Regions from separate parts of the Enterobacter sp. UPMP2061 genome, predicted to be linked through region 1. Evidence: predicted binding sites of a transcription regulator. Region 1 holds the regulator's gene; each other region holds the start of a gene.
The links. The regulator Fur, encoded in region 1, represses iron uptake genes when iron is present. The targets are predictions, from matches to a motif close to ATAATAATGAGAACNACTATCAA.

Region 2: a site for Fur is predicted at 2,035-2,057, ahead of ACWKXX_RS16850 (TonB-dependent siderophore receptor). Genes of this name have one in related genera too.
Region 3: a site for Fur is predicted at 1,853-1,875, ahead of ACWKXX_RS11585 (siderophore-interacting protein). Genes of this name have one in related genera too.
Region 4: a site for Fur is predicted at 1,982-2,004, ahead of sodA (superoxide dismutase [Mn]). Genes of this name have one in related genera too.

The regions. Positions count from the first base shown of each region.
Region 1 is NZ_JBSKJP010000001.1:416,829-421,562, forward strand. Features, by position in the region: gene chiP (chitoporin ChiP) at 336-1,733, shown strand; gene chiQ (ChiQ/YbfN family lipoprotein) at 1,781-2,107, shown strand; gene fur (ferric iron uptake transcriptional regulator) at 2,250-2,696, opposite strand; gene fldA (flavodoxin FldA) at 2,988-3,518, opposite strand; gene ybfE (LexA regulated protein) at 3,674-3,961, opposite strand; gene ybfF (esterase) at 4,090-4,734, opposite strand, start outside.
Region 2 is NZ_JBSKJP010000009.1:103,484-108,217, reverse strand. Features, by position in the region: gene ACWKXX_RS16850 (TonB-dependent siderophore receptor) at 1-2,015, opposite strand, end outside; gene ycgR (flagellar brake protein YcgR) at 2,176-2,907, shown strand; gene emtA (membrane-bound lytic murein transglycosylase EmtA) at 2,945-3,556, opposite strand; gene ldcA (muramoyltetrapeptide carboxypeptidase) at 3,664-4,578, shown strand; partial or broken gene ACWKXX_RS16830 (potassium/proton antiporter) at 4,676-4,734, shown strand, end outside.
Region 3 is NZ_JBSKJP010000004.1:207,666-212,399, reverse strand. Features, by position in the region: gene ACWKXX_RS11590 (DNA repair protein) at 1-1,040, shown strand, start outside; gene ACWKXX_RS11585 (siderophore-interacting protein) at 1,041-1,805, opposite strand; gene ACWKXX_RS11580 (PadR family transcriptional regulator) at 1,951-2,445, shown strand; gene ACWKXX_RS11575 (methyl-accepting chemotaxis protein) at 2,442-4,001, opposite strand; gene ACWKXX_RS11570 (methyl-accepting chemotaxis protein) at 4,241-4,734, opposite strand, start outside.
Region 4 is NZ_JBSKJP010000012.1:48,537-53,270, forward strand. Features, by position in the region: gene cpxA (envelope stress sensor histidine kinase CpxA) at 1-494, shown strand, start outside; gene yiiM (6-hydroxyaminopurine reductase) at 538-1,221, opposite strand; gene sodA (superoxide dismutase [Mn]) at 1,288-1,908, opposite strand; gene rhaT (L-rhamnose/proton symporter RhaT) at 2,197-3,231, shown strand; gene rhaR (HTH-type transcriptional activator RhaR) at 3,232-4,080, opposite strand; gene rhaS (HTH-type transcriptional activator RhaS) at 4,154-4,734, opposite strand, start outside.

The sequences.
Region 1 (4,734 bases):
AATGTGGTGCTACTTATTTTATTTAAAAAAGTTTGTTGTTTTCCAAAAACAGAAACGCTGAAAAATATATTCACAATATCAATGTTACTTACTGAAAATTAGCGTATTCCCCCGCCAGTACTTGCTTCCCGGTAAATGTTACAAAGCACTACGAAATATGTGCTCTTCGTCATAATCCTGACTTTTGCCTGATTAAAAGCATTGATAATTCGCGTCGCGAAAAATAACCTAAAGACGGTAGTTAATTCGAGGGTATTTCTGACTACCCCTGACCACTTGGTCTTTTCTGTTTTTCGCCGTTTAAGGCGTTTTAATTCGTCAAAGAGGAATAATCTATGCGTACGTTCAGTGGCAAACGTAGTGCGCTGGCGCTGGCTATCGCCGGTGTGACAGCAATGTCGGGCCTGGTGGTTGCGCCAGAGGCAAAAGCAGCAGGTTTCATCGAAGATTCCACCCTCACGGGCGGTATTTATTACTGGCAGCGTGAGCGTGACCGTAAAGACGTCACTGAAGATAAATACAAAACCAACCTTTCTCACTCGACCTGGAACGCTAACCTTGATTTCCAGTCGGGATATGCCGCCGATATGTTCGGGATCGATATTGCAGCGTTCACCGCAATTGAAATGGCCGAAAATGGCGACAGCGGCCATCCGAACGAAATTGCGTTCTCCTCCAGCAATAAAGCCTACGACGAAGACTGGTCCGGCGATAAAAGCGGAATCAGCCTGTATAAAGCGGCTGCAAAATTCAAATATGGTCCGGTCTGGGCGCGTGGAGGTTATATCCAGCCAACCGGCCAGACGCTGTTAGCACCGCACTGGAGCTTTATGCCAGGTACCTATCAGGGTGCGGAAGCCGGTGCTAATTTTGACTACGGCGATGCGGGGGCGTTGAGCTTCTCCTATATGTGGACCAACGAGTACAAAGCGCCGTGGCACATTGAGATGGACAAGTTCTATCAGAATGATAAAAAAACCAAAGTTGATTATCTCCACTCGCTGGGGGCGAAGTACGACTTCAAAAACGATCTGGTGCTGGAAGCTGCTTTTGGTCAGGCTGAAGGCTATATCGATCAGTACTTTGCTAAAGCCAGCTACAAATTTGATATCGCGGGTAGCCCGCTGAGCACCAGCTATCAGTTCTACGGTACGCGCGACAAAGTCAGTGATGGCAGCGTAAATGATATCTATGACGGCACCGCGTGGTTACAGGCGTTGACCTTCGGCTACAAGGTAGGTCAGGTTGATTTACGTCTGGAGGGAACATGGGTCAAGGCAGAAGGGCAGCAGGGCTACTTCCTGCAACGTATGACGCCAACCTACGCCTCTTCCAATGGTCGTCTGGATATCTGGTGGGATAACCGCTCTGACTTCAACGCCGACGGCGAAAAGGCGGTCTTCTTCGGCGCAATGTATGACCTGAAGAACTGGAACCTGCCTGGCTGGGCAGTGGGTGCGTCCTACGCGTACGCCTGGGACGCGAAGCCAGCAGATATGGCTACGCCAGACGCCTACTACGATCCGAATTACCGTCTGAAAGAGTCTTCATACAGTCTGGATGCGATTTACACCCTTCAGGAGGGCCGTGCGAAAGGCACGATGTTCAAACTGCACTTCACCCAGTATGACAACCACTCCGATATCCCGAGCTACGCGGGCGGTTACGGCAACATCTTCCAGGATGAACGTGACGTGAAATTCATGGTCATTGCGCCATTCACAATCTTCTGATGAATACGCAGGCGGGCGAAATCCCGCCTGCATGGAGACTGCATATGATGAAAAAAATGGTAATCGTTGCGCTGCTGGCATCGGGGCTGGTGGCGTGTGCGCAGGATCAGGCGCAGAAAGAAGACTCCCGTCTGAAGGAGGCGTATAGCGCCTGCATCAATACAGCACAAGGATCGCCAGAGAAGATTGAAGCCTGCCAGAGCGTGCTGAATGTGCTGAAAAAAGAGAAAGCGCATGAGCAGTTTGCGACGCAGGAAAATGTTCGCGTGATGGATTACCAGGCCTGTATCCAGGCGCGGAAAAGCGGTAACGATCAGGAAGTGGCGAAGCGTTGCGATAAGATCTGGGACGAGATTCGCAATAACAATAAATAAGTTGCTTTATGCCCGGTGGCGCTGCGCTTACCGGGCCTACAACGGTGTCACAGCCCGTAGGCCCGGTAAGCGCAGCGCCACCGGACTTTTTTCAGGCAAAAAAAAGCCAACCTTACGGCTGGCTCAGAGTATGAACACGATATTATTTCGCGTCGTGCGCGTGGTCGTCTTCGCGGCAATCGCCTTCAGCGCAGTGACCGTACAGGTACAGGCTGTGGTTGGTCAGGCGGATGCCATGACGGGCGGCGATTTCACGCTGGCGTGATTCAATGGAATCATCGCTAAATTCAATGACCTTGCCACAGTCGAGGCAGATCAGGTGATCGTGGTGATGCTGCTGAGTCAGCTCGAACACGGATTTACCGCCTTCGAAATTATGACGAGTAACAATGCCCGCGTCATCAAACTGGTTCAGCACACGATAGACGGTTGCCAGCCCAATCTCTTCACCCATATCGATAAGACGCTTATAAAGGTCTTCCGCACTGACATGGTGATTGTCTGGCCCCTGAAGCACTTCAAGGATTTTTAACCGAGGAAGCGTTACTTTCAGGCCAGCTTTCTTTAATGCGGTATTGTTGTCAGTCATGCGGAATCTGTCCTGTTGCTAAACGATTCACTTCAAAAGAAGAAGTGACAGAAAATGCACTTGGGATAATGCGTCTCATTATAGAACTGCCATGGCTAAATGAAAACTGCAAGTCTCAAGCAAAGTATGCTTATAAAAACGTGGTATCACCAACAAACTTGTTCGATGGCACCCACTTTTTACCAGGGGGATATTGTACAGGTCTGGGCGAAAAAGTTAAAAGTTTGTAGCAATTAATTTAATCGGTTTTACCTGGAAAACGGGCGCAACCGGAGTTGCGCCGCAGGGATATCAGGCGTTAAGGATATCGTCCAGGTTCAGCTCTTCACGAACCTGCTTAACCCATTTTTCTACACGCTCAGCGGTCAGCTCTGGCTGACGGTCTTCATCAATGGCCAGGCCAACGAAGTGATCGTCATCTGCCAGACCTTTGGACGCTTCGAAATGGTAACCCGCCGTTGGCCAGTGACCGACGATCGCCGCACCGCGTGGCTCAATGATGTCGCGAATAGTGCCCAGCGCATCACAGAAATACTCAGCATAGTCTTCCTGATCGCCACAGCCAAACAGGGCAACCAGCTTGCCGTTGAAGTCTACTTCTTCCAGCGTCGGGAAGAAATCGTCCCAGTCACACTGTGCTTCACCGTAGTACCAGGTCGGGATGCCCAGCAGCAGGATGTCATAGCCCTCGAGATCTTCTTTGCTGCTCTTGGCGATGTCATGCACATCAGCAACGTCTTTACCGAGCTGTTTTTGAATGTTTTTTGCGATATTTTCAGTATTGCCGGTATCACTGCCAAAGAAAATGCCGATGATTGCCATGAGTAAAATAACCTCTTGAAACTTAATGGTATGGTGGCGCAAATTGTCCACGGATAAGGGCAATAATAGCAGAACAGGCAACCCTGCGGAAACAGCTATCACGCAGGACTGCACTCTGTGCTACATGAAAAAGGTAATATTGGGGATTTTCTGACTCACGCCTTGCCGCGTAACGTCTCAAGCTGGGCGATCAGCATCTCTTCGATCAGTTCGCTGCGGCTGATGTTGCGCGCGTCAGCTAACTCGTTAAGCGCATCGACGGCATCGGCATTCAGCTTCAGTTCGACACGCTTAAGCCCACGATTTTTATCGCGTTTAAGCTGGTTGCGTTTATTGATACGCAGCTGTTCATCGCGCGAAAGCGGATTCGTTTTCGGTCGTCCCGGTCGACGCTCATTCGCGAACAGATCTAGTGTCGTACGGTCCGTTTGTTCTTTGGCCATGATTCTGAGACTTCGGGGGAAACACGCCGCCCTGCTAATGCCCGGGCGATAAGCGCGCCATCATACATCACCCAAATCCACACGCCAACGACTGGAAGCCCGTCGTCTTCCGGTCGCTGGCTTTTTAATCAATTCGCTGTATCAGTAAGATAGCGGCGAATGGCGCGCAGGACGGCATCCGGTTTTTCCGCGTGTACCCAGTGCCCGGCACCCGCAATAACGTGAGCGCGAGCCTGCGGGAATTGCGCCAGCAGCGTGTCACGGTATGCATCAGTGACGTAAGGGGAGTTGCCGCCGCGAATAAAAAGGGTAGGGTGCGGCCAGGCGGGGACGGTTTCCCAGCCCACAATATGCGAATACTGATCCCACAATACCGGGACGTTAAAGCGCCATTGTCCGTCAACAAACGATTTCAGCAGGAACTGGACCACGCCTTCCTCATCAAGATGCTCACGCATAACGGCAGCCGCCTGCTGGCGGGTTGCGACACCCGCTTCGGTGACCGCATTGATGGCGGCAAAAATCTCATCGTGACGGCGAACGTCGTAATTGACGGGCGCAACGTCGATGACCACCAGCCCGGAAATTCGCTCAGGGGCCAGCGCAGTGAGCGCCATCACCGCTTTGCCGCCCATTGAATGCCCGATAAGCGTCGCTTTCTGGATATTATTCGCATCGAGGGTGTCCCGCAGATCCTGCGCCATGGCTGCGTAGGTCATCTCCTCCGAGCGCCCAGAAAGACCGTGATTGCGCATATCAACCTGGAGGATCGC
Region 2 (4,734 bases), on a different contig from region 1:
TTGGTGACGTTCTGCGCGCTCGCTTTCAACGTCAGCCCCTCCAGCGATGGCGCCAGCTCGCCCATGCGGTAAGACGCCGCCAGATCGTATTGCGTCGTACCGCCCAGCTTGCCTGCGTCGTTGGCTGGCGAGATCTCCATCGGCCCGGTGTAGCGTGCCCCTGCCCCCAGCGTTAACCCTCTCAGCGGCGTGCTGTCAAAGGTGTAATCTCCCCACAGATTAAAGGCGTTCTCAGGGGCCTGCGTCGGTCGTTTGCCCTGGTACTTGTCATCTTCGGTATTGATGGCGTGGGTGTAGGCATAGTTGGCAATCAGCGTCAGGTTATCCGTTGGACGACTCATAGCGGAAAGCTCCGCACCTTTCGATTCCACTTCCCCGGTCTGGCGATAGTTGAGGAAGCCCGGATCGCTGGTCACCACATTTTTCTGACGAATGTTAAACACCGAGGCGGTGAAGGTGGTTGCGTATTCCGCCAGCAGGTATTTCACCCCACCCTCCACCTGCTTGCTGGTGGTGGGCTTAACGTCTTTCGCGGTCAGCGTGCCCTGCGGCGATACCGGGGCGAACCCTTCCGAATAGCTGATAAACGGCGAGAGACCATTGTCGAAGGCATAAAGCGCGCCCAGTCGCTTGGTGAGGCGATCCTGCGATACCCAGGCTTTGTCACCGTTTTGCAGATAGTTGGTGGTGACGGAACGGTAGTCGTCATAGCGCAGGCTGGCCAACACGTTCAGCCCGCCAAACGCAATCTGATCCTGGAGGTAATAGCCATTCTGCTGATAGCTGAGACGGTTTTTCTGCGCGGTTTCAAGCCCCAGCGCATCGTTATCGATCTGCGAGTGATCCGGATTACGCATATCGATACCCGGTGTGGACGAGGCGTAACGATAATGGAAGTGAGAGTTCAGCTTCTGGTAGTCAAAGCCCGCCAGCAGATGATGTTTCCAGTCCCCCAGCGCGACGGTTCGGGTGACCTGGTTATCAATGTTGAAGCTCTGTAAATCTTCATCCGTGGTATAGGCGAAGCGGTTAAGCTGGTAGACCTCGCTGCCCGTCCCGGTTGAATAGGCGCTGCGCTGGTGGGTGTCCACGTCAAAGTAGCGCGCTTTCTGATTAAAGCCCCAGCCACTGTCAAACTCGTGCTCAAAGCTGTAGCCCAGCATCCACTGGCGCTGCTTAAAGCCGCTCCACTCATCCCCGGCATAGTCACGACGATCGGCGTATTTAGACCGCAGATAGCTAAGCGGCATCGGATCAGACGGCGTCAGGCTCGGCGTATTTTGCGCCAGCGCGTCAATGGTCAGGCGCGTTTTGTCATCCGGCTGCCAGGTCACGGAGGGGGCCACCAGATAGTTTTCATAGCGCGTGGTGTGCGCCTGTTCGTCACTCTCTGTCGCTTTACCCAGCAGGCGATAGTTCCAGTCGCTGGTCGCAATCTGCCCCGTGGAATCCAGGTACCCCTCTTTCAGATTGCGGTTTCCGGTGTTAAAGCCCAGTTCTGTTTTCGCCTCTTTCTGCGGCTTTTTACTCTGAATATTGACCAGCCCGCCCGGGGAGCCACCGCCATACAGCACGGATGACGGCCCCTTCAGGATATCGACGCTCTCAATCAGCAGCGGATCGATTCGCGCTTTAGTGTTCCCGGTGACGTTATAGGGAAGTTGCAGGCCGTTGTAGAACTCCTGCTCGACGTTGAACCCGCGGATTTTGTACTCGCTCATGTAAGAGGTGCTCCCGCGCACCTCCGTGGAAACGCCCGGCGCATAGCGCAGGATCTCGTTTACCGAACTGGCGTGCCGCTGCTCAATCTCTTTAGCGGCGATGGTGTTGATCACCTGGGGCGTTTTACTTTCCGCGACGGCTGATTTCGTGGCGCTGTTGGTCCAGGCAGGGAGCGCGCTGCCCTGCTCTGTACCGGTCACCACGATGGTGGGTTCTTCTGCAAAAGCCTGTGTTTGCAATGCCAGCGTGACGGCGCCTGCCAACGCGCATAACGCAAAACGTGAGGTGCTCATAGTGTCGTCTTGTTAGTAGATGCTATTGGGAACGCCAATTATTATCATTTCCATTAGCAAATCAATATCGGCGGAGAAAAACAGATCGTTTGTATTAAGTTTCATGCCAGCGTGCCGATAACCCAGAGACAGTCTGTCATCTATCGAGGAGCCATCTGGCGTGAGTAGCTACAGTGAGCAGTTCCTGAAACAAAATCCGCTGGCTGTATTAGGGGTGTTACGCGACCTGAAAAAGGGCGAGGTGCCGCTGCGCATCAACTGGTCAACCAGCCAGTTTATCAGCAAGATCCTGGACGTGACGGCAGAACACCTGATCGTGGATCTGGGTAGCCAGAGCGAAGAAAACCGTGCCGCGCTCCAGGCAGAAAACCTCTCGGTGATGGCCGAAACGCAGGGGGCTAAAGTCGAGTTTATACTGCCCCGCCTGACCACGATCGCGTACCAGGGTTTGCCTGCGTTTATCGCTCCCCTGCCCGCTAACCTCTGGTTCGTGCAACGCCGCGAGTTTTTTCGCATCAGCGCCCCGCTTCACCCGGCCTATTTCTGTAAGGCAAAAATGCCGGACAAAAAAGAGATCCGCTTTCGTCTCTTCGACCTGTCACTGGGCGGGATGGGCGCGTTAATGGATACGCCGAAGCCGGAAGGACTGGTGGAAGGCATGCGTTTTAGTCAGATTGAGCTGGATATGGGCGGATGGGGACGCTTCTGGTTTGACGCCCAGCTGATTGCCATCAGCGAGCGTAAGGTGGTGGACAGCAAAAACGAAACCATTACCACGCCGCGATTGAGCTTTCGCTTTCTGAATGTCGGGCCAGGCGCCGAACGCGAACTACAGCGCATCATCTTCTCACTGGAGCGTGAAGCGCGGGAACGCGCGAACAAAGTGCGCTGAAAGGCGTCGGGCAGCATGCTGCCGCCCGACAAAGGCGTTACATGGCGTCCATCGCTTTCTGTACTTTCCAGATATAACGTGGAGCCTGTGCTGACGGATGATTCTTCACAACGTGCTCGAAGAATTCATCTTTATCCATATCGTTAATCTCTTCTATCGCCTCTTTGCGATCGGATGAGAAGGTTCGGAGCAGCGCGCCGGCTCCGTTAACGTACGACACCACCAGCGCATATTGCATCACTTCCGGATCGTCAATCCCCTTCAGAATGCCATGCTCGAGAATACTCAGGTAAGCGGTTCCCATAGAGATATTACGTTCCGGGTTTTTCAGCTCGCTGGTGGATGGCTGTCCCTTCCAGCCCATGTAGCGATAGACCTCTCTTCCCGCCGTCGAGGCTTTTAACTGCATCAGCCCCACCGCATTCGATTTACTCACCAGCGTCGGGTTGCCACCGGATTCCACGGCAATGATCGCCGTGATCAGACGCGGGCTCACGCCCCAGGCCTTCCCGGCTTGTTCGCTGATCGGCATCCACTGCATGGCCCGCTTTACCGGCACTTCAGGGTTCCAGGGGGGATTTTGATAATCATGTTTTGAACTACAGCCAGCGAGCAGCACAATCAAAAAAGCAAACCATCTCAATTTCACGTCATCTATCCTTATAGCCGGTCATCGCGGTACGTCGCCCCTTGAAGCAGGCGGCGTATAAGCGGCATGATATAGACAATTAGATTCTCATTCAGCAAGGAATTGCCATGCCTCAGTTTCATCTCATCGCACCGTCAGGCTACTGCATCAACCAGGAGGCGGCACAGCGGGGCGTTCAGCGCCTGCTGGAAATGGGCCATCAGGTAGAAAATCAGACAATTATCCCCCGCCGCATGCAGCGTTTTGCCGGTACGGAGGCGCAGAGACTGAGCGATATCAACAGCCTGACGACGCTGGAAGGTGAAAACACCATTGTGCTGGCCGTGCGCGGCGGCTATGGCGCAAGCCGGCTGCTGGAGAGCATCGACTGGGCCGGGCTGGCCGCGCGCCAGCAGCAGGATCCGCTGTTAATCTGCGGACACAGCGATTTCACGGCGATCCAGCTCGGCCTGCTTGCGTTGCATAACGTCATTACCTTTAGCGGCCCGATGCTGGCCGGCAACTTTGGTGCGCCGGAGCTGGATGCATTTACGCAGGACCATTTCTGGCGCGCCCTGCAAAACCCGACGTTCACCGTCGAGTGGCAAGGCAATGGACCGCACTGGGAATGTGAAGGACAGCTGTGGGGCGGCAACCTCGCGATGCTGGTGTCGCTGATTGGAACGCCGTGGCTGCCGCAGATCACGGACGGCATACTGGTGCTGGAAGATATCAACGAACACCCGTTCCGCGTCGAACGTATGCTGTTGCAGCTGTATCACGCCGGGATCCTGGATCGGCAGTCGGCCATTGTGCTGGGCAGTTTTAGTGGTTCAGCCCCCAACGATTACGATGCGGGCTATTCCCTGGAGACGATGATTGATTTCATTCGTTCCCGGCTGGATATCCCGGTGATCGCCGGTCTGGATTTCGGCCATGAGCAGCAAACCGTTACCCTGCCGCTGGGTGCCCAGGCGCACCTTGTACACGATAATTCAGGCAGCCGGTTAACAATCAGCGGTCATCCGGTCTTAAAGGCATAAAAAAGCCGTTATTCCCCCTCAATAAAACGCAGTTAACGTTGTTATTATGTTAGGGTTTTAATAACAGCGTTCACATTGAGGTGGGAGTAAGACGACATTGGGTGCCACAGCGATAATCAGTCTTTTCATTCTGGGTTCCATCCTGGTAACCTTTAG
Region 3 (4,734 bases), on a different contig from region 1:
CGGCGCTTGAGCAGAAAAACTACACCGCAGCCCTTCGCGCTATCACCGCCTGGCTGCAAAGCCAGCGCGCCGTTACCCCGTGGCGTGACCCACAGCTGGCGGCCAGCAAGCTGGAGCTGAAAGCCCTGGAAGAGCGTCTGCGCGATCTGATTGATCGCCGTAACGCCCGGGTACAGCAGCTTGATGAGTTCAACGATCTCTATTTCTCCCGCCTCGGGCCGTTGATGCAGCAGATCCTCGCCCTGCGTAAAACGCTGGCGGAGCTTAACCTGCGTCGTCAGCAGGCGGAGACGCGTCGTCGGGAAGAGGATTACCGCCGCTGCCAGGACTATATGGCGCAGGCCGTAGAGGTTCTGACAACGCTCACCCGGCGCTGGCGAGATCTGCCTGCGGATTCCGTTCAGGCGGCAGAGGTGCGCAAGCATCTTCAGCAGCAAAGCAATCTGATTGCCAACCTGCTGGCCGAAGCGATGGAGCTGGAGACCGGTTTAACGCGTGAAGAAGAGCCGGCACGTCAGGCGCGCGATGAGGCCAATGAAGAGTACAGGAAGTATCGCGAACAGCATCATGATGCCGAAGTTCGCCTGCGTAAAGGCAAGGATCTCTCTGAAGAGGATCGGAACGAGCTGAAGCGGCTCTGGCGTCAGGCGAGCAAGCTATGCCACCCGGATCTGGTTGCCGATGATTTAAAAGAGGAAGCCAACAGGATGATGGTGCAACTCAACCAGGCCAAACAGCGCGGCGACGTGAAGGCCATTCGCTCGCTGGTCGCCCGTCTGCAACAAGGATTCGAACCGATGATGGCGAGCGACAGGCTGAACGACCTGGAACGTATTCGTAAAAAGATGGCGCAGGTGCGTGAGCAAATCGATACCCTGGTGAACGAGCTGGCAGAGCTGGAGAAAGAAGAGTCCTGGCTGCTCGTCTCGTCGCTCAGCAATATGGAAGCCTACTTTGCCCAGCAGGAGAAAGCGCTGAAAGAGGTATGCGCCTCGCTCGAACATCAGGTGAGCGAAGCGCAGCTGGATCCCGCTGCCTGATTATTTGGCGTGCCAGTACGCGCTGGCACGCACCAGCTGTGGGTCAATTGCGTCGCTTTCAAACTGACGGCTCAGGCGTTTCACCACCTTCCCCTCCCCGGTCAGCCAGATAAAGTAATCCTCTTCCGGCACGTCCAGCGCTGCAAGATGGTCGGCCACCGCCTGCTCGTTGTGGCCGATAACCCAGGTGATGTTGAACCCGCTCAGGTGCGCCAGATAGTCCTGATACGCCGCATCGCCCACGGTGACAATGGCGTGGATCGCCGGGCGAACAGGCAGTTTTGCGATGCCTTCTAAGCGCCGGCGCAGCGCGGGCATCCCCGACTCGTCGCACACGTACAGCTGCCAGGCGTAATCTTCCGGCACCACCAGCGAACCGCGCGGCCCGCCGATGGTCAGCTTGTCGCCCACCTTAGCCTCTACCGCCCAGTTGCTGGCAATGCCGCCATCATGAACGAAGAAATCGAGCGCCAGCTCATGTTTTTCGTCATCGTACAGCGGGGTATAGTCACGTGCCTGCGGACGCGCGCCGTCGCCCCAGTCGATGCCTTCATCGGTCACCACAGGCGGCACGAAAGTGGTGCCCGGTGCCGGGAAAAAGACTTTGGTATGGTCGTCAAAGCCGCGAGAGCTAAAGCCCTCCAGCGCCTCGCCGCCTAGCACAATGCGCTGAAATCCTGCGCTGACTCGCTCAGTGCGCAGCACGTTCAGCTCACGAAAACGCAGGTCATTGCGGACACGTTGAGGGTAACGGGTAGATGCCATGTTGATGCCCTTCTCAGGTGAATACGATATATCGGAATGAATTTTTAATGATAATGATTGCTATTAACTAAGAAATCAAGATTTTTTAGATTACATCTGAATATATCTTAGATATAGTTTAGATATATCAAATTGAGGGAAAAACATGCGACACGAACACGACGGCGGCGGACGCCGGCCACGATTTTTTGGTCATGGCGATTTGCGGCTGGTGATCCTGGATATCCTGACCCGCAACGCGAGCCATGGTTACGAGCTGATCAAAGAGATCGAAAACCTGACGCAGGGACATTACACGCCTAGCCCTGGCGTGATCTATCCGACGCTGGATTACTTGCAGGATCAGGCGCTTATCACCATTACCGAAGAAGAGAACGGCCGTAAGCGGATTGCGATTAACGCCGCCGGAGAACAGTGGCTGGATGACAACCGGGAACAGCTGGAGCAGATCCAGACGCGTATCAAGGCGCGCTCCGTCGGTTTCCAGCTGCGCAAAAACCCGCAGATGAAGCGGGCGCTGGATAACTTCAAAGCGGTTCTGGATCTGAAGGTTAATCAGGGAGAGCTCAGCGACGCGCAGTTGAAACAGATTATCGGCGTGATTGACCGCGCGGCGCTGGAGATCTCCCAGCTGGATTAAGCCAGCACGCCGTCGCTCACGCGGAACACGCGAACCAGCTCTTTCAGGTGCATCGCCTGTTCGTTAAGGGATGCCGCCGCCGCAACGGACTCCTCCACCAGCGCGGAGTTCTGCTGGGTGGTGGCGTCTATCAGGCCAATCGCGCTGTTGATCTGCGAGATGCCTTCCGTCTGTTCGTGGCTGGCCTGGCGAATCTCACGCAGGATTACGTCCATCTCCTCTACGTTGCCGACCATGCCGTTGATAAGCCCGCTGGCCTTCTCCACAAGGTTCATGCCGTCCTGCGTCTGGCTTGTGGAGCTTTCAATCAGCTGGCGGATCTCACTCGCAGATGTTGCACTTTTCTGCGCGAGCTGGCGTACCTCGCCCGCCACCACCGCAAAGCCACGACCATGCTCACCCGCGCGCGCTGCTTCGACCGCCGCATTCAGCGCCAGAATATTAGTCTGGAAGGCAATGGCGTCGATCAGGTCGATAATGTCGGACATCCTGTTCGATGTTTCGTTAATCAGGCGCATCTTGCTGGTGACCTGCTTCATCATCTCGCCGTTGTTTTTGACCACAGCAGCCGCATCGGCAGACAGGTTCGTCGCTTCTCCGGTGTGGGACGCGGTGTTCTTCACCGTAGCGGTGATCTGCTCCATCGACGCGGCCGTTTGTTCAACGGAACTGGCCTGCTCCTCCGTGCGGGCAGCCAGATCCTGGTTTCCCGCGACAATCTGCGCGGCGGCACTGGAGATGTTTTCCGATCCGGTTTGCACCTGCTGCACAATCTCCAGCAGGCGCGTTTTCATCTCCATCAGTGCGGTGAGTAGCAGTCCGGTTTCATCTTTACCGTGCGAGGTAATGCTGCCGGTGAGATCGCCATCGGCAATGGCCTCCGCAAAATTCACCGCGTCGTTCAGCGGTCGGGTAATGGATCGCACAATGAACCAGCCAGTCAGGCTGGCTGCCGCGACGCTGAAAAGCGTAATCAGGACCAGCAGGAGACGATTGGTGCGGAAATCGCCTTCCACCTGCTCGCCCGCACTCTGCATTTCATGGTCCTGGATCGCAATCAGCGCCTGCACTTTCGCTTTATAGGACTGTTGCAGATTCAGGGTGTTGGTCATCATTTCGTTTATCGCGCCCGCATGGTCGTTATTCTGCACGGCCTGCAAAATGCGGTAGCGCGAGTCAAGATATTGCTGGCGTACGCCGTGGATATCGGCCAGCACCTGTTGGGATTTTTTATCCTTGAGAGCGTTGTCCAGCTCGCTCAGGATTGCGGAGATGCGGTCGCTGATCGCCTTCAGACGCTGCTCTGATTGCGCCGTGTACGTCCCCTGTTCGTCCAGCAGCATGAGCTGCTGCGTGCTTATAAATTCCTGGAAGTTGTCGATTAACTGGTTCGCTTTTACCGTCGTTGGATAGTCGCTGGTAAGGATGGTTTGCATTCCATTGTTTGCCCGATTCAGGCTCATCAGAGACAAGCTTGCGCTGACGACCATCAGGACAATAAATAATCCAAACGCCAGAAATAATTTCGTGCCGATCTTTACGTCATGTATGAACATATTTACCCCATCGATGTGATTATTTCTCAGACGATCGCTGTTATCGACAGGAAACACGCTAACTTTATGACTTTGATCGTTTTTTTATTTTTCACTCTCAATGAATCTGGATTGTAACAATTAAAAACCGGGCGCTTTTTTTAGTTACTTAATATTTCATTAACAACATAACTTATTCTGAAAAACAAAAAAGCCGTTTACCCAGGAGGAATAAACGGCTTTATCGAAGCATGTATTTCTTAATGCAGCACGGTAACCGCATCTTCAAGGCGTCCGGCCCGGTGCTTAACCATCGCGGAAATCTGCGCGCTCTCTTCGACCAGGTCAGCATTTTTCTGCGTAATGCTGTCCAGCTCTGCCACGGCACGGGTCAGCTCTGTCAGGCCTGTCGCCTGCTCTGAGGTGGCGTGACTGATCTGCGCGATAAGCTGCGTGACGTTTTTCACCTGCTCGACAATATCATCCATGGTACGTCCCGCGGCGTGGACCTGATCGGCGCCCGACTGCACTTTGCTGGCGCTGGCGTCGATCAGCTTGCGAATATCGTTAGCCGCGTTCGCGCTGCGGCTGGCAAGATGACGCACTTCGCCCGCCACCACCGCAAAACCTTTCCCCTGCTCGCCTGCGCGTGCCGCCTCAACCGCGGCGTTCAGCGCCAGAATATTGGTCTGGAAGGCGATGTCATTGATAAGCGAGGTAATAGAGCCAATGCGCTGGGTACTGTCGGCAATGT
Region 4 (4,734 bases), on a different contig from region 1:
TGTCGCGCAATCAGCAGAAAAACGCGCTGGTGAGCGAAACGGTGAAAGCCAATCACCTCTGGCATGAGGTGCTGGACAACGCGGCGTTCGAAGCGGAGCAGATGGGCAAATCGTTCACCGTCAACTTTCCGCCGGGCCCGTGGCCGCTCTACGGTAACCCCAACACGCTGGAAAGCGCGCTGGAGAATATCGTGCGTAACGCCCTGCGCTATTCGCACACGAAGATTGAAGTGGCGTTTTCGGTGGATAAAGACGGGATTACGGTCATTGTCGATGACGATGGTCCCGGCGTCAGCCCGGAAGATCGCGAGCAGATTTTCCGTCCGTTCTACCGCACCGACGAGGCGCGCGACCGTGAATCTGGCGGTACGGGGCTGGGTCTGGCGATTGTTGAAACCGCCATGCAACAGCACCGTGGCTGGGTGAAAGCCGATGACAGCCCGCTGGGCGGGCTGAGGTTAACGCTGTGGCTGCCGCTGTATAAGCGTTCGTAACCGTATGTGCCGGGTGGCGGCTTCGCCTTACCCGGCCTACTTTCTACGGAACCTCTTTCCCCCACAATCTCCGCGAACTACTCTCGATCTTGCCGCTTATCCGCCGCTTCTGCATCGTTCTGGTCCAGCTGGTGGATAATCCCGCCGCTGACAGCAGGCGGTGATACTGCTCGTCATCAAACGGCATATGCCAGGCAATTGCGCAGGCCTCGTACACCGACACCTCACTCAGGCGCGAAGCCAGCTCAAGCGGCGCATCCGCCGAAACCTGTCCCGCCTGCACAACGCGATACAGCCAGCCGGTTTTACCCGCGTTTTGCAGCTGGGCCGACATATCCTGAATGCCGAAATGGTAATTAAGCTTAAAGCACGGTGAGCGCGGCTGGGTGACCTGAATCAAAGCATCGCCCCAGCGGTAAATATCGCCGATAAAGACGTTCTTCTCCGTCAGCCCCTCCGTTGAGAGATTTTCGCCAAACGCGGGGGCGACGAAGAGGTCCGCCTGTTCAGGAAATTCGGCTTTCCAGTGCTGATAGTGCTCGCGCGGATAGTGGCACAGCGCGCGATCGGGCCCGCCGTGGATTTTCTTTTCAGCCTGCTGGTCACCCGCAAGCCCGAGATCGGTCAACGTCAGCTCACCGTCGACCTGCACTTTGGCGATGGCGCTCGGGCGGCTGCCTTCGTACTCCCTTACCTTGCCTGTAAACACATTCACCGGGTAATGCATCTCCACTCCTTCAGATACAAAAAAAGCGAGTCATCAGACTCGCTTCTCACAGGCGTCAATGCAACCTTATTTTTTAGCGGCGAAACGCGCTGCTGCTTCGTCCCAGTTCACTACATCCCAGAAGGCTTTGATGTAGTCAGGGCGACGGTTCTGGAACTTCAGGTAGTAAGCGTGTTCCCACACGTCCAGACCCAGAATTGGGAAGCCGGATGCGCCAGAGATAGCTTCACCCATCAGCGGGGAGTCCTGGTTAGCGGTAGAAACGACCGCCAGTTTGTCACCTTTCAGGACCAGCCACGCCCAGCCAGAGCCGAAACGGGTTGCAGCGGCTTTTTCGAATTCCGCTTTGAAGTTGTCAACGGAACCGAAGTCACGCTCGATAGCCGCTTTCAGGTCGCCCTGAAGGGTGGTGCCGGTTTTCAGGCCTTTCCAGAACAGGCTGTGGTTAGCGTGACCGCCCGCGTTGTTGCGCAGCACGGTTTTCTTGTCTGCCGGCAGCTGGTCCAGTTTGGTGATCAGCTCTTCAACAGGCAGATTAGCGAACTCTGGCAGGCTTTCCAGCGCAGCATTCGCGTTGTTCACATAGGTCTGGTGGTGTTTAGTGTGATGGATTTCCATCGTCTGCTTGTCGAAATGCGGTTCCAGTGCGTCGTAGGCATACGGCAGGGATGGCAGTGTATAACTCATAATCCTCTCCATTATTGTCGGGCGGCACAGCTGTTAATGCCGCGTAAGCAGTTGGTTCATTATAGTTAATTAAATGATATTGAAAATGATTATCAATGCCGTAGTTTTTATAAGGTTATTAGATTTTTGATAAATGACAAAATTGTGAGTCTGCTCACGTGCTTAACGTGGTGATTGCCATCCTGAACAAAAGTGCGGCAACCTTCTGAAGGTTCCCAAACCGCCTCATTTTTACACTCATCAAGTCGGCGGGAAGCCTCCGGCTATAAAAACGATGAGGATGTAAAAATGAATCATGCGATTACGATGGGTATTTTCTGGCATTTGATAGGCGCGGCCAGTGCAGCCTGTTTCTATGCCCCGTTTAAAAAGGTGAAAGGCTGGTCATGGGAAACCATGTGGTCCGTTGGCGGCACCGTGTCCTGGCTGATTTTGCCGTGGACAATCAGCGCCATGCTGCTGCCCGATTTCTGGGGCTACTTCTCCTCCTTCAACGCCTCCACCCTGCTGCCGGTATTCCTGTTCGGCGCGATGTGGGGCATCGGTAATATCAACTACGGCCTCACCATGCGCTACCTAGGCATGTCGATGGGGATTGGCATCGCGATTGGCATTACGCTGATTGTTGGCACCCTGATGACACCAATCCTCAACGGCCACTTCGACGTGCTGATCAACACTCAGGGCGGGCGAATGACGCTGCTGGGCGTGCTGGTGGCGGTGATCGGCGTGGGCATCGTCACCCGCGCAGGCCAGCTGAAAGAACGCAAGATGGGCATCAAAGCCGAAGAGTTCAACCTGAAGAAAGGGCTGCTGCTGGCGGTGATGTGCGGCGTATTCTCGGCGGGCATGTCGTTCGCCATGAACGCCGCCAAACCGATGCACGACGCCGCTGCGGCGCTGGGCGTCGATCCGCTGTACGCTGCCCTGCCAAGCTACGTGGTGATCATGGGCGGCGGCGCGCTGGTAAACCTCGGCTTCTGCTTCATTCGTCTGGCAAAAGTGAAGAACCTGTCGGTAAAAGCCGACTTCTCGCTGGCAAAACCGCTGATCGTCACCAACGTCCTGCTCTCCGCCCTCGGCGGTCTGATGTGGTATCTGCAATTCTTCTTCTACGCCTGGGGTCACGCCAGTATTCCGGCGCAGTATGACTACATGAGCTGGATGCTGCACATGAGCTTCTACGTGCTGTGCGGCGGGCTGGTTGGGCTGGTGCTGAAAGAGTGGAACAATGCCGGGCGTCGTCCGGTTGGCGTGCTGAGCCTGGGCTGTGTGGTGATTATCATTGCGGCCAATATCGTCGGCCTCGGCATGGCGAACTGATTACGCTGCCTTTCGACTGCGATGACGCCACTGAACCGGCGTCATCCCCACCTCACGGTTAAACACCACCGAAAAGTAGTTACTGTCCTCAAAGCCGCAGCGCATCGCCACTTCACTCACCATCAGCTCCGTATGCTGTAACAGGTACTGGGCGTGGCAGATGCGCAGCTGGCGCAGATAGTGGTTGACCGTCATCCCCGTCTGGGTGCGGAACTGCTGGCGCAGCGCGCGCTCGCTGCACTGCTCCTGCTCGCAGAATTTTTCCAGCACGAAACTCTTGTTCAGACTGCCCGCAAGCCGGGTGATGAGCTTATCCAGCAGCGCTTCCTGCGTGGTAGCAGAGGGATTATCCGTAGCGTAACGATGCCGCTTCAGGGTCATCACCAGCTGGGCAAAAAGCAGCTCCGACATCTGGTTTGCCACCGGATCGCTCTTCTGGCTCTCCTGCTCCAGCTGGGAAATCGTCTGGCGCACCTGAGCCATGCCGTTGCTGCTTAAGCGCCAGTGCGGTTCGCCTCTGGCATCATGAAAACGGGGGATATTGCCCGCCCAGTCGACATTCAGTTTAAGTCTGTCGGGGCAGTAGATGACGTTCTGCAACACCAGATCGTTAACCGAGGCGTAGGAGTGTTTGTCTTCAGCGCGGATGTAGAACAGGTCTCCGCGCGTGATGCGGTAGGGGCGGTCGTTGAGGACGTGCAGGCCGTTGCCTCGCCATACCAGCACCAGCTCGCAAAACTCGTGGGTGTGCTCGGCAAAGACGTTTTGCGGGTAGCGGTCGGCCACCGCGACGGCCTGACTCGCGGAGGCAAAAAAATCACCTTTGCGAAGAATGAGCTGAGCAGCCACACCACAACCTCTACGGCGAATAACCGGACATTATTAGCCTTTTTGCAGCAAAAAAACGGTGACTGCCCTCGCGTTACTGAAGCAACGCGTCTTTCCCCTGACGAATATCGCGCGGCGACCAGTTAAACTCCCGGCGAAAAAGCGTCGAAAAGTGGTTACTGTCGCCGAATCCGCAGCGATAGGCGATATCGGTGACGCTTTCGTCGGTATGACGTAAAAGGTGCCGCGCTTTGATCAGGCGCAGACGGTTGAGGTAGCGCTGCGGCGTCAGCCCGGTATGCTGCTTGAGCTGACGATGCAGCGTGCGCAGCGAGAGCGAAAAGTCATCCGCCAGCGTTTCCCAGCAGACATCTTCGGCAAAATGATCTTCCAGCCAGGCCATCAGCTGGTTCAGGCGCGCGTCGTTATTTTCCAGCCCTTCCACCAGGCTGCTGCGCCGCAGCAGCACCAGCAGCTGCATAAACAGCAGCTCGCGGGTAGCAATGGCGTGCGTCTCCTGTCCATCCTCGCTCTGCTCCATCTGGCTCACCAGCTGACGCACCTGCTGCAACGTGGACTGATTCACCCGCCAGTGCGAGGGGTAGTGACCGTCCTTCTCCTGCGGCAACAGCTGATTCAGCCCGGAGAGAAACTGGAACGCATCCGGAGAACGAT